DNA from 4 places in the Halomonas sp. TP35 genome. Region 4 is predicted to be linked to each of the others. Evidence: predicted binding sites of a transcription regulator. Region 4 holds the regulator's gene; each other region holds the start of a gene.
What was found. Region 4 encodes sigma-54, which starts transcription at its own class of promoters, with help from an activator protein. Its sites were predicted from a motif close to TGGCACNNNNNTTGCTNT; they were not measured.
Positions count from the first base shown of each region.

Region 1 (3,554 bases), on a different contig from region 4:
TATGCAATTGAGCAAGCTGTTCACGTTCACGGGCCTTCATGCCTCGTGCCGATTGAGGCTCCCTGGCAGGCGGCGTGGGTAAGCCGTGCCCAAGAAGCTGTAGGGCAAGCCCTTGCCAAACTAATGAATGCCGCCAGTGATCCAGTGGCGTCTCGCAGGTCGCGCTTAGTTGAGCAAAAAGTGTGGAAGGTGGCGCCCAGGCATGCAGCTGTGGTGCTTGCGCGCTAGGCAACGCGTTAGGAATCGTGGCCAGTACCGCAATATTGAGAGTACGCAGCTGTGGCTGCGCCGGCTGTTCAACAATCAGCGGTGCCTGGGGGGTAAAGTGAACGCAGAACCCCTGCCCCGCGCCGATGGTTAGCCGCTTCTGGCCTTGGGTAATGTCAATCCAGCCCTCTATAACAACGCTTAGAAACCAGGGTATCGTCTGTGTGGAACGTGAGGCGTAGCGTTGGCGTACTTCAAGGTCGGAGAGGGTGAGATGCAGCGCAGAAGAAAGCGGCAAATCACTCACGCTGCCTTGGGCAATCGGGTCGTCAATTCCCTTACCGGCATACAGGTAATCAATACCGAACGTTTGGCCCAGTTGGCTAAGTGTCGATGGCGTTAACGACGTAAAGGTTGGCATCAATAGGGGCCCTGCGGCTTGGTAATCCAGTGATCAACCCAGCGAGAAAACGCCGCCCAAAAGAGCGACGCTTGAAAAGAGGAGCGGTTCGTGGGTTATCCAGAGAACGCGTAAATCATCGTGATCCTACCATCAGTAGATTAAAACGCAATGATAGGTGTTCTCATTTTGGTGGCGGCAGGCGTTACCAGCACTGTGCTTACGTATCGCTTTTCTTATCGTCGTTCAGTGTGCTGCTGGCAGCCGGTTTTGGGGCAGCGGGCGCATCCGTATCGGCGTTGGGCTGAGCGCTTTCAGTGGCCTTAGTGGCGACTGGTAGGTGCTTCTCAGGCTGACTCGCTTCCATCGTAGCTTCCAACTGCGCTACTTGCCTCTCCAGGGCTTCTACCCGCGAACGCGTGCGCTGTAGAACGTCCATCAGGATATCGAAGTCTTCCCGCGATACGAGCTCCAGCCGATCAAAGGCACCACGAACCACCTGTTGAACGCCTTTCTGAATATCTTCCGGCGCTTGTGACGCATTTTGTAAGCGGTCGCCAATCTGTTGTGCCAAACGGCTAATACGATCCTGGGGCGTCATGGTTCTCTCCTTAAATAATGATGCTTTAAAAGTGGGCACTATTTTAAGGATACGCAACCCGCCGCCAGTACGCATGTATTGCGTATGGCATTGGTGCATTTATTCGTTTATCTCGTTGCCCAGTCATGGTGCGCCAACCGTTCGCGTCGGTTCTTTTTTGGTGCAATCGGTTGCGCCCTACGCCTTTCGCGATCTTAGGGTGTGCGTAAAAGCGCCTTATGTTTTGTTAAGTCACTAAAAATTAATAAGAAATTAGCTAATGGCACGGTATGCGCATTAGTAGAGCATCGCCATTTTCAGCGGCAATGCCGCTAGCTATCTAGCAGGACTTATCCAGCAGGAGAGATATGGGATGAAACTCATCACCGCCATCATTAAGCCATTCAAACTTGACGATGTCCGCGAAGCACTGGCCGACAACGGCGTGCAGGGCATTACCGTGACAGAGGTAAAAGGTTTTGGGCGTCAGAAAGGGCATACCGAGCTCTACCGGGGTGCTGAGTACGTGGTCGATTTTCTGCCCAAGGTAAAAGTAGAAGTAGCGGTTGACGATGCGCGCCTGGAAAGCGTGATTGATGCCATTTGTAATGCCGCTAACAGTGGAAAAATCGGCGATGGCAAAGTATTCGTCACGCCGCTCGACGATGTTATCCGAATTCGTACCGGTGAACGCGGCGTTGATGCCGTTTAAACAGGGGCTTACCGGGCTACTTCGTAGTTCAACGGGGAACTAACAAATGAACGAACTGGCTGATCTGAGCTACGCGCTCGACACGTTTTACTTCTTGATGTGCGGTGTATTGGTCATGTGGATGGCCGCAGGCTTCTCCATGCTTGAAGCAGGCATGGTGCGCGCTAAAAACACCGCTGAAATTCTGACGAAAAACATCGCGCTGTTTGCGATTGCCTGCACCATGTATCTGCTGGTGGGGTACCACCTCATGTACTCCAGCGGCGAAGGCGGCTTCTTGCCAAGCCTGGGCTTTCTGCTGGGCACTGAGAACAGCGTAGATTCGGTGCTGGCGGGTGGCGAGGATGCGCCCTACTACTCCCAGCGCGCTGATTACTTCTTCCAGGTTGTCTTTGTGGCTACTGCTATGTCGATTGTCTCCGGTGCGGTCGCTGAGCGCATGAAGCTATGGGCCTTTTTGGCCTTCGCTGTGGTCATGACCGCCTTTATCTATCCGGTTTCTGGCTACTGGACCTGGGGTGGCGGATGGCTGAGCAGCGTGGGTTACTCGGATTATGCCGGTTCGGGTATCGTCCACATGGCCGGCGCTGCCGCTGCTCTGGCAGGCGTGCTGATTCTTGGCCCGCGTAAGGGCAAGTACGGTAAAGATGGCGCTATCCATGCCATTCCAGGTGCCAACATGCCGCTGGCAACGCTGGGTACGTTTATTTTGTGGATGGGTTGGTTCGGCTTCAACGGAGGCTCTGAGCTAAAAGTCTCGGATATCGAGTCGGCCAACAACGTCGCCCAAGTGTTTGCCAATACCAATGCGGCCGCTGCTGGCGGTGTGATCGCCGCGCTGGTCCTGGCCAAACTGTGGTTCCGTAAAGCGGACCTTACCATGGCGCTTAACGGTGCGCTGGCAGGCTTGGTGGCGATTACCGCTGACCCGCTCTCACCAACGGCATTAGGTGCCACCATTATCGGGGCTATTGGCGGTGTCATCGTGGTAGTAGCGATAGTGTCGCTTGATAAGCTCAAACTGGATGATCCGGTCGGTGCTATTTCCGTTCACGGCGTGGCGGGTATCTGGGGCGTATTGGCGGTGCCTATCACTAATGATGGCGCGTCCTTTAGTGCTCAAATGATGGGTATTGCCGGTATCTTCGGTTGGGTGTTCCTGGCAAGCCTGGTGGTTTGGCTGGTGCTGAAAGCCATCATGGGCATCCGGGTTAGTGAAGAAGAAGAGTATGAAGGTGTGGATATCGCGGAATGCGGTCTTGAAGCCTACCCTGAGTTTAGCGTTAAGAAATAAGCATAATGCACACCCAGTGAGCTGACATGCGCGTGATGGCCTTCCTTTCGAGGAAGGCCTTTTTTATTCTCCGCCTGTAGCGGTGTATGCTTAGCACCAGAGGTGGCTGGCTTTCGCCGCACCCAATAGACAATACAATGGCCACCAAGCTAGAGGATGTCGCAATGAAATTGATCTCAGCCATTATCAAGCCGTTCAAGCTTGATGACGTACGCGAATCGCTCTCCGATATCGGCGTGCAGGGCATTACTGTCACAGAAGTAAAAGGGTTTGGTCGTCAAAAGGGCCACACGGAGCTTTATCGCGGTGCTGAGTACGTGGTGGATTTCCTGCCCAAAGTGAAACTGGAAGTCGCTGTCGA
Region 1 is NZ_JBQSUZ010000001.1:320,250-323,803, forward strand. Features, by position in the region: gene ACT3RU_RS01505 (helix-turn-helix transcriptional regulator) at 1-628, opposite strand, end outside; gene ACT3RU_RS01510 (accessory factor UbiK family protein) at 828-1,208, opposite strand; gene ACT3RU_RS01515 (P-II family nitrogen regulator) at 1,561-1,899, shown strand; gene ACT3RU_RS01520 (ammonium transporter) at 1,946-3,193, shown strand; gene glnK (P-II family nitrogen regulator) at 3,358-3,554, shown strand, end outside.
Region 1: a site for sigma-54 is predicted at 1,469-1,486, ahead of ACT3RU_RS01515 (P-II family nitrogen regulator). Genes of this name have one in related genera too.

Region 2 (3,554 bases), on a different contig from region 4:
CCTGCAGCCAATCACGGGCGCGCTCGTCGTCGCTTTGCAATATGGCGGTAATCGCCTCGCCTTTATCGCGGTAGGAATCGACATCCAGCGCCTCAAGAAGCTCAAGCGCGGCGTCATTATCAGAAGTATCGGGGCCTGTCTGTGCCTGTACGTTGAGTGTTATGCCCAACAACACAGCGCACAAAAACCCCCAGGAAAGGAAACGCCTCATGGGGTTGTTCCTTTGGTGGTCAAGGTGGAGAGTTAGCGTGCTCCCTTGCCGCCCGATCAGGCGGGCGGCAAGGGGTGGCCAGTATTATTCGGCGAGCGCCGCTTCGGCTTCTTCAGTAGCGGTGCTGCCACCGCATGAGCCGTTCACAACGTTGAAGTTGCCGCACTCCATGGGCTTGCGCCAATCGGCAATCAGGTCGCGCGAGCCGGGCAAGTAGTCGGACCAGGCATCGCCGGCAACGGTTGAGGGCGTTTGCCAGACGATATCGAACTGGCCATTGTCCTGCACTTCGCCAATCAGTACCGGCTTAGTGATGTGGTGGTTGGGCATCATCGCCGCATAGCCACCCGAGAGATTGGGCACACTCACGCCGATAATGGCATCCTTCACCGCGCCTACATCGGTGGTACCCGCTTTACGCACCGCCTCGGCCCACATGTTGAAACCGATGTAATGGGCTTCCATTGGGTCGTTGGTGACCGCTTCTTCATTACCGGTGTGCTCAATCCAGGCGTCGATAAAGTCGTAGTTGTCATCGGTATCCACGCTCATGAAGTAGTTCCAGGCAGCCAGATGGCCAACGAGCGGCGCAGTGTCGATACCGGAAAGCTCCTGCTCACCTACCGAAAACGCAATCACTGGAATATCAGCGGCATCAATACCCTGGTTGGCAAGCTCGCGGTAGAACGGCACGTTGGCGTCGCCGTTGATGGTCGAGATCACCGCGGTAGACTTGCCCTCTTCACCGAAGCGACGAATCTCGGAGACGATGTTCTGCCAGTCGGAGTGGCCGAAGGGCGTGTAGTTGACCATGATGTCGTCGCCTGCCACGCCGTGCTCATCTTTCAGAAACGCTTCGAGAATGCGGTTGGTGGTGCGCGGATAGACATAGTCGGTACCCACCAGAGCAAAGCGCTCAATGCCGACTTCGTTAATCAAATACTCGACAGCGGGAATCGCCTGTTGGTTGGGCGCGGCACCGGTATAGAAGACGTTTGCAGACGACTCTTCTCCCTCGTACTGCACCGGGTAGAACAACAGACCATTGAGTTCTTCAAACACCGGCAGCACCGCTTTACGTGATACCGATGTCCAGTTGCCGAACACCACGTCTACCTCATACTGGGCCAGCAGCTCGCGGGCGCGTTCGGCAAACAGCGGCCAGTTGGAGGCCGGGTCCACTACCACGGCTTCCAGCTGACGACCCAGCAGACCACCGGCTTCGTTCTGCTGCTGGATCAGCATTTCAACAGTGTCTTTTAACGTCGACTCACTGATAGCCATGGTGCCAGAAAGGGAGTGAAGGATACCCACTTTGATAGGGTCATCATTGGCTGACGCATGAAACGATACCGAAAGGGCCAGTGCAGAAAGACCCAGCAGTGCCTGTTTTTTCAAGTTCATGTTTCGCATCCCCAAGCTGCAAGCGGGCAGCTAGATATTTGTCATTAATCAGGTGTACTCAATTGCCTGAAAGCGCCTGTAACTCGTCCTGCACATTGCACGATGCGTTCCACACTTTAAAAAAACATAAAAAATTCAACCATATAAAAAGTATACAAGTTGTTTTACAGGAGTTTTCCATCTTTGATTCAGGGTCTTAAAGCACTTCATTGGTGCTAAAGCGGTCTGATTCGCACGATAAAAGTGCATAAAAACTGTCCATTTTTATCCTTTTATCGCCAAGCTTCTGTTTTTAAAACATTTAGCATTTTCTTGGCCTGTGGTTTGCAAAATGACTTGTATACAAGACCATGGATAACCAAGGGCCAAACATGATGACCACACGCGGCTGGACACTCGAACAATGGCGGCAGGCATATAACGAGGGCGCAACCCCGGGAGCCTTACTCGGTGAATTGATCACGCAACTGGCCAAACTTGATAGTGCCGACAATACCTGGATTTCACTTCTCGACCAGGAGGGGCTGGCTCATGCCCTGGCAGCACTTCAAACACGTCTGGACGAGGCAGACGGCAAGATAGACAAGTTGCCGCTTTACGGCATTCCGTTTGCGGCGAAAGACAACATTGATGCCACCGGGTTTGCCACCACGGCGGGCTGCCCGGCCTACGCCTATCAACCCACCCGTGACGCTGCTCTGATTGACAAGCTGCGCGCCGCGGGCGCAGTACTCATCGGCAAGACCAATCTGGATCAGTTTGCCACCGGCCTGGTGGGTACCCGCTCGCCGTTTGGTGCCGTGGCCAATAGCTTCAATCCTGAAGTGGTGAGCGGCGGCTCGAGTTCTGGGTCGGCGTCCGTGGTGGCACGCGGGCTAGTGCCATTCTCACTGGGTACCGACACGGCAGGCTCCGGTCGCGTGCCCGCTGGCTTAAATAACCTGGTCGGGCTTAAACCCACCAAAGGCCTGTTCAGCATTGATGGTGTAGTACCGGCGTGCCGCTCGCTGGACTGCGTCTCCATCTTCTCGTTGACTGTCAATGATGCCGGGCAGATCGCCGAGCTAATGGCCGGCTTCGAGCCTGCCGACGCTTTCTCACGCAAGGCGCCAAGCGCCCTCCCCCTGGATGCCCCGGCCATACGCCGTCCTGGCCCGCTAGCCAGGCTTGCCATTCCCCAGTCGCCCCAGTTCTTCGGCGACGTGGTGGCTGAAAAGGCATGGCAAACGGCCGTGGAAAAATGGCAAAAGCTTGAAGGGGTAACGCTCGTCGAACTTGATTTTGCCCCCATGCTTGAACTGGCCGCCCTGCTTTATGAAGGGCCGTGGGTAGCAGAGCGCCACGCCGCCGTGGAAACCTTCATGGCCGAACATGCCCAGAACATGAATGACGTGGTGCGCGGCATTATTAGTAACGCGGGTAAATACAGCGCCACCGATACGTTCAAGGCGCAATACCGCAAGGAAGAGCTGGTTAGGGTGATCGATAATCTTTTGGATGATATCGATGGCCTGTTAGTCCCCACCGCCCCTACCGCGCCCACTATCGAAGCGGTTAATGCTGACCCGTTAACGCTCAATAGCCAGCTCGGCACCTATACCAACTTCGTTAACCTGGCCGATTTTTGCGCATTGGCGGTACCCGCCGGGTTCCGCGACGATGGACTGCCTTTTGGCGTTACCCTGGTGAGCGGCGCCTGGAAGGATCGGGAACTGCAGACCCTGGCCAGCCGCTGGCTAAATGCCCACCCGACGCCGCTGGGTGCCACTGACCAGGCACGCCCGCCGGAAACCGTTCATACCACCCTTGCCGTCCCCACCGTTCAGGTCGCTGTGGTAGGCGCTCATCTTTCCGGCATGCCGCTGAATACCCAACTGACCGAGCGCCATGCCTGGCGCGTGGCGTCCACGACAACGTCCGCCAATTACCGCTTGTTTGC
Region 2 is NZ_JBQSUZ010000001.1:386,996-390,549, reverse strand. Features, by position in the region: gene urtB (urea ABC transporter permease subunit UrtB) at 1-211, opposite strand, end outside; gene urtA (urea ABC transporter substrate-binding protein) at 296-1,615, opposite strand; gene atzF (allophanate hydrolase) at 1,987-3,554, shown strand, end outside.
Region 2: a site for sigma-54 is predicted at 1,710-1,727, ahead of urtA (urea ABC transporter substrate-binding protein). Genes of this name have one in related genera too.

Region 3 (3,554 bases), on a different contig from region 4:
CGAGCGTTAAGCGCGCAACCTGCCATGGTGCGATCCACCACATGCACTATTTTAGTGCATGGAGTACCGTTAAGGCGTACCCTTTCACTGGTTAAGTGCAATAAAAAACCCCGCCGAAGCGGGGTTTTAGGGCTATCGCGTCAAAACGCGATTAGCAGCTGTAGTACATATCAAATTCGATGGGGTGCGTGGTCATGCGAATACGCTCCACTTCTTCCATCTTGAGTTCGATATAGGCATCAATCATATCGTCGGTGAACACGCCACCTTCGGTCAGGAACGCACGGTCAGCGTCGAGCGCTTCCAGAGCCTGGTCCAGGCTGTTGGCAACGGTCGGTACCAACTTGCCTTCTTCTGGCGGCAGGTCGTACAGGTTCTTGTCCATGGCATCGCCAGGATGAATCTTGTTCTTGATGCCGTCGATACCTGCCATTAGCAGAGCAGCAAACGACAGGTACGGGTTAGCGGTCGGGTCAGGGAAGCGGGTTTCAACGCGCTTGCCTTTGGGGCTTACCGTATAGGGAATCCGGATAGAGGCGGAACGGTTACGGGCGCTGTAAGCCAGCATAACCGGCGCTTCAAACCCCGGTACCAAACGCTTGTACGAGTTGGTCGAGGCGTTGGTGAAGGCGTTCAGAGCGCGTGCGTGCTTGATCACACCGCCGATGTAATACAGCGCCATTTCCGACAGGCCTGCGTACTCATCACCGGCAAACTGGTTCTGACCATCTTTCCAGAACGACTGGTGAATATGCATACCAGAACCGTTGTCACCAACCAGCGGCTTGGGCATGAAGGTCGCAGTTTTGCCGTACGCGTGGGCCACGTTGTGGATCACGTACTTCATTTCCTGAACTTCGTCCGCCTTCTTCACCAGCGTATTGAATTTAACGCCGATCTCGTTCTGCCCCGCATTCGCCACTTCGTGGTGGTGAACTTCAACGGTCTGACCAATCGCTTCCAGGGTGTTACACATCGCGCCACGAATATCGTGGAAGCTGTCGACCGGAGGAACCGGGAAGTAACCGCCTTTAACGCGCGGACGGTGCCCCAGGTTGCCACCCTCTACCTGATTACTGGTCGCCCAAGCGCCCTCATCGGAAGAAATCTTGTACATGGAGCCCTGAATGTCGGACTTCCAATGCACTTCGTCAAAAATGAAGAACTCAGGCTCCGGACCGAAGAAAGCAGTATCGCCCAAGCCGGTAGACTCCAGGTACGCCTCAGCGCGCTTAGCGATAGAACGCGGGTCACGGTCATAGCCCTGCATCGTGGCAGGCTCGATGATATCGCAACGCAAAATCAGAGTAGCGTCTTCGGTGAAGGGGTCGAGGAAAGCAGTGCCGTCTTCCGGGCGCAGGATCATGTCGGATTCGTTAATGCCTTTCCAGCCCTCGATTGAGGAGCCATCGAACATTTGGCCATTCTCGAAGAACTCTTCGTCTACATCGCGGGCAGGCACGGTAACGTGCTGCTCTTTACCACGAGTATCGGTGAAACGCAGATCCACCCACTTAACATCATGTTCTTCAATTAGCGCGAGAGTCTTGGCTGACATTGTGCCTCCGATATGGGCGTGGCTTAAAGCATGTAACAGTAAGCTATCGATAAAAGTGTTATTAGACAAACCCCGTCATTTAATAAAGTGCGTGCCTGACAGGCCTATCCTTTTTATTCGCTTAACGTTTGCCTGAAATTGAATCACACATCGCCTAGCGATCATTTCAAACCGGCTATTGTTGTAGCACGCCGAGAGGCATCTGCCTACGGTGGCTAGCCGCTGACAAATATAATGCAGAGAACATGCCAACCCTGCACCAACATGTCCTACGAAATCACTAACCTGTTGTTTTAAAGTATATAAAAAATGCGCCTACATGCCTCTCTATGACGCATAAATATTTCCCGAGGCTTCTAAACACACGCTGACCTGTTTTTTTGACCCAAAATAGATCAAATATAAGTATAAGCGCACCTAATTGGTGCATAAAAAGACATTGAGCGCCCCTCTCAGCTTCCAACCCACCGCACGGCGCGTCAACGCCCTACACTTTTAGTCGCTTGCCAAACATCATGGCCCCGGCTTTTGTGGTGTTCGCCATTTTATTGAGCAGGATAGAGCCCGTGGCACCCATCACTATCAGCAGCAGCACGTAAACCGCTATAGGCAACGCCAACGGCATCACCAGTGCATCGGTAATGGCAAAAAACATGGGGTGCGCCAGGTAAATACCAAACGAATACTGGTTGATATAGCGCACCCAGCGAGGCGCTGTGATGTCTTTTAAATAACGCATCGCTACAAACGTTGAGAGCATGAACAGCGGTATCACCCACACTTCCTTGGATGAGAACTGCAACCAACCCGCCACACTGGCCGCGACCAGCAGGCAAACCAACACGACCAGCCACAAAGGCCACGACAGGTACTGCATCCATAAAGGCCGCAGCGGTGCCTGGGCTCCACTATCAAAGGGGTAGTAACGCACCAGCACCAGGGCTAGAAAGAACAGATATATCCAGCCCAGAGGCGCCACCCAGAGCAGATACCCCGGCAGCGCCACACCCAGCCAATACGCTACTCCCCAGTACGTCATACTCACCCAACAGCTCACCCACAGCCACGGCACCGGGTTAAAGCGCCACAGCTGCCAACGGGTAAACAGCCAATAAGCGATATAAAACTGCATGGCGATAATCAAGAAATAACCGTGCCACCCGGCGAAAACAAAGTACTCCAGCGCATTGGCGGCAAAGCCTACCGGCTCCCCTGTCATATACAGCTGAACCCACTCGGCTGTCGAGTAGATAAAGCCATAAACCAGATAAGGCAGCATGACGTACTTCACCCGTTGGGCCAAAAAGCCGGGCGGCACTGCCTTGTCATAGCGCATGGCAAACACAAACACTGAAATGAACAAAAAGATCGGCGTGCCCAATACCAACGGCAGGCGCATCAGGTCGGTGGCCAGGTTATCCACACGCTGATTAACGTGGTCCAGCAAATGAAATAAAAACACGGCCACGCAGCCGTACGCACGCAACCAGTAAATTTCCTCTATCCTTTTATGCATACCTGCTCCATGTATGCTTGACATTCGCCTGCGCTGAACAGTGTCGGCGGGTACGGTGTACGACGCTATAACCCTGCGATAATTCCCGGAGGCTGTTTGTCACTCTTCTCATTTTCAAGTGTATTTCATGGGTTGTTACGTTCCTTGTTGACCAGCCTGGCAGCCTTGGCGGGCCTATGGAGCCTGTTTAACACCGCCGTTGCTGGCGAGGTGCACTACGACACCTTTGACTCGCCCACGCTGGGCCACGACTACCCTTACACCGTGTATCTACCCGACCATTATGACGCCAATGCCGCCGAGCCTTACCCAGTGGTTTATCTGCTCCATGGCTCTTTTGGCAACGAACGAGACTGGCTAGCCAAGGGCAACCTTGCCCAAACCGCTGATCGTTTGATTCGCGCGGGGCACATTCCTCCTGCCGTTTTCATCATGCCCGGTAGCCGCAGCTGGTGGGTAGACGGCCATAATGAGGCCGCC
Region 3 is NZ_JBQSUZ010000006.1:129,162-132,715, reverse strand. Features, by position in the region: gene glnA (glutamate--ammonia ligase) at 152-1,558, opposite strand; gene ACT3RU_RS09630 (acyltransferase family protein) at 2,046-3,074, opposite strand; gene ACT3RU_RS09625 (alpha/beta hydrolase) at 3,240-3,554, shown strand, end outside.
Region 3: a site for sigma-54 is predicted at 1,792-1,809, ahead of glnA (glutamate--ammonia ligase). Genes of this name have one in related genera too.

Region 4 (3,554 bases):
AAGGTGTTCTGAACACGGCCACCCAAGCGCTAACGCTGTCTGGTGATGCGCGGCTTCTGGCACCTACAGAAGGCTGGCAGCTTGATACTGAGTTATTACGTTATGATGGGGTAGCGCGTCATGTCTGGAGCGAGGCGCCCGCCGTGTTTCAGCAGCCACCCCAACGAATGAGCGCATCACGTATGGATGTTTGGCTTGATGATAGCCAGGTCCGATTAACCGATAACGTTAGCGGTCATCACCCCCCCGCAACACAAAATCCTTAGGAGTCGCTATGAACGCTTTTATTCGCACCGCGCTTTTCGCTCTTGCGGTGCCGCTATCGGCAGCGGCCCAGACAAGCCAAGCCCCCATTGAAGTAGAAGCCGACCAGTTAGATCTTGATCAGCGTGCGGGCACTGCCGTTTATTCAGGCGATGTCAATATTCGCCAAGGCAACATGCAGCTACGTGGTGATCGCGTTGAAATTATCCGTAACGACGCGGGTGAGCTTTCTCGCGCTATTGCCACCGGTGAGCGCGCCTATCTACGCAATCAACTCGATGATCAGGATGCGCCGATGGAAGGATGGGCGCGCCGCGTGGTTTATCACGTAGCAGAGCGGCGTGTAGAGCTTATTGACCAGGCCGAGCTGACCCAAGCGGGCGATCAGTTTACCGGTGGCCGCCTGGAATACTTCATTGACCGCGAAGTGGTGCAGGCACGCTCCGATGTAAGTGGTAGCGAGCCGCAGCGTATTCGTATGACGCTTCAGCCAGCGCAATAGGAGTCAATCATGTCTATTGCGGAAGCACCGCCCATAAAAACCCTTTACGCCAATCACTTGGCAAAAAGTTATAAACGCCGCCGCGTGGTTAAAGACATTAGCCTGGAGATTGCTCAAGGCAGCGTGGTAGGCCTGCTCGGCCCTAACGGCGCAGGTAAAACCACATCGTTTTATATGATTGTGGGCCTGGTGAAGTCTGATGCGGGTACCGTGCGTATCGACGAGCAAGACTTAACCCGCGTCCCCATGCACGAACGCGCGATGGCCGGCATTGGCTATCTACCCCAGGAAGCGTCTATTTTCCGTAAACTATCGGTTGCGGATAACATTATGGCGATTCTGGAAACCCGCAAAGAGCTGGACAGGGCAGGACGAGAGCAGCGGCTTGAGGCCCTACTTGACGACTTTCATATTACCCACATCCGTGACAGCCTGGGCATGAGCCTTTCCGGCGGCGAGCGGCGACGCGTCGAAATTGCCCGATCCCTGGCCACTGAGCCCGCGTTTATCTTGCTGGATGAGCCATTTGCAGGTGTCGATCCCATCTCGGTTGGTGAAATCAAGAGCATTATTCGTGCTTTAAAACAGCGCCACATTGGCGTGCTAATTACCGACCATAACGTCCGAGAAACACTGGATATTTGCGATATCGCCTATATTGTCGGTGACGGCCATATCATTGCCGGTGGCAGCCCTCAGACTATCCTTGATAACCAAAAAGTGAGGGAGGTTTACCTGGGTGCTGATTTTCGCTTATAAGTTTAATTTCACCGCTAAACAGTGATCTGCAGTAAAAAATTTATCAGTGGCATGCTTATTGCACTTGCACAACAACATGACTCGCACTAGGGTGAAGCTTTCCGATTAACGAGTGGTTCTCAGATGGTCATGAAAGCTTCTCTCCAATTGCGTATCGGTACGCAGCTGACCATGACACCTCAGCTGCAGCAAGCGATTGCACTGCTACAGCTATCGACATTGGATCTACGTCAGGAAATTCAGCAGGCGCTGGATGCCAATCCAATGCTGGAGCAGGAAGATGAGTTCGGCGAGCAGGCGGCCGTCGAAACACCCGACGAGGAGTGGTCAGAAAGTATCCCCGAGGAACTGTCTGTCGATAGCGACTGGTCGGATACTTACCAGGACATGGGCAGCACTGGCAGTAGCGAAGGCCCCGATTTTGAGCGCCAGGCCGCCGGACAAAGCCTGCATGGACATCTCCTTTGGCAACTGGCGATGACCGACTTTACGGCTCGTGAGCAGCTAATCGCCGAAAGCCTGATTGATGCGCTAGATGCCAATGGCTACCTGATGCAGCCGCTCAACGATATCCGCGATGGGCTACGTGCCCAGGATATCGAAGGCCTTAGCCAGCGAGAGATGGAAACCATTCTGATGCGTTTACAGCAGTTCGAGCCAACGGGCGTCTTCGCCCGAGACTTGCGCGAGTGCTTGATGCTTCAGTTAGCAACGCTCCCCGACGACACTCCCCTGCTCGTTCCGGCGCGCCGATTGGTACGCCAGTTTCTTGAAGCTCTCGGCAAAAATGACATGCGCCTATTAAAGCGCCGCCTAAGCCTGGACGATGAGCAGCTAGACGATGTGATCGGTCTGATCCGAAGCCTGGACCCTCGCCCCGGCAGTGCTTACGGCGTCACCGACGATAGCTACATCACACCCGACTTGGTTGTACGTCATGATCATGAAGGCTGGCACCTGGAGCTTAACCCTGAAGCCCTGCCCCGGCTACGTATCCAGCCCGACTACGCCAGCTTAATCAAGCGTGCAGACAAGAGTCAGGATAACCAGTTTTTAAAAGAACACTTACAAGAAGCGCGCTGGTTAATCAAAAGTCTGTCCAGCCGCAACGATACGCTTCTACGCGTAGGACGCGAGATTATCACTCGCCAAATCGGCTTTTTAGAGCACGGCGAAGAAGCGATGAAGCCTTTGATTCTTGCCGATATTGCCGAGGCGGTTGAGATGCACGAATCAACCATTTCTCGGGTCACCACACAAAAATATATCCATACCCCACGGGGCGTATTCGAACTTAAATACTTTTTCTCAAGCCAAATTAGCGGGCAGGATGGCGGAGACAGCCACTCAAGCACCGCGATTCGCGCCCGGCTTAAAAAGTTGATTCAAGATGAGCCTCCCGGCAAACCTCTTTCGGACAGTCGTTTAGTGACATTACTGGAAGATGGCGGCATCACAGTGGCACGCCGTACGGTGGCGAAATATCGTGAGTCGCTGGGCATTCCCTCATCAAGTGAACGTCGTCGTTTGCGTTAGTCGTTACAAGAGAAATGGCAAAACTCGCGACAAGGGCTTTGCAACACCGCAAAAAGGGTTACAATCGAAATTCAGACCGATGGATAAGGAGCACGTCAATGCAAGTAAACATCACGGGTCATCATGTAGAACTGACTGACGCCTTGCGTGACTACGTTAATGAAAAACTTGAACGCGTCGAACGTCATTACGACAACATCACCACGGTACAAGTTACCTTATCTATTGAGAAGGAGCGCCAACATGCCGCGTGCACCCTTCATGCGGCAGGCGCCGATTTACATGCCGACGCCGAAGATGTCGACATGTATGCCGCTATTGACGCCTTAGCAGACAAAATTGATCGTCAACTCGTTAAGCACAAGGAAAAAGCACAAGCTCGCGCCCAAGGCGCTGGCGTGCGTTAATTCAATGACGTTGGAAACCATTCTCCCCCCGGAGCGCGTACTTTACGACGTGCCCGGGGGCAGCAAAAAGCGGGTGCTGGAGTTTT
Region 4 is NZ_JBQSUZ010000002.1:456,228-459,781, forward strand. Features, by position in the region: gene lptC (LPS export ABC transporter periplasmic protein LptC) at 1-266, shown strand, start outside; gene lptA (lipopolysaccharide transport periplasmic protein LptA) at 275-766, shown strand; gene lptB (LPS export ABC transporter ATP-binding protein) at 776-1,525, shown strand; gene ACT3RU_RS04850 (RNA polymerase factor sigma-54) at 1,649-3,061, shown strand; gene hpf (ribosome hibernation-promoting factor, HPF/YfiA family) at 3,160-3,468, shown strand; gene ACT3RU_RS04860 (PTS sugar transporter subunit IIA) at 3,473-3,554, shown strand, end outside.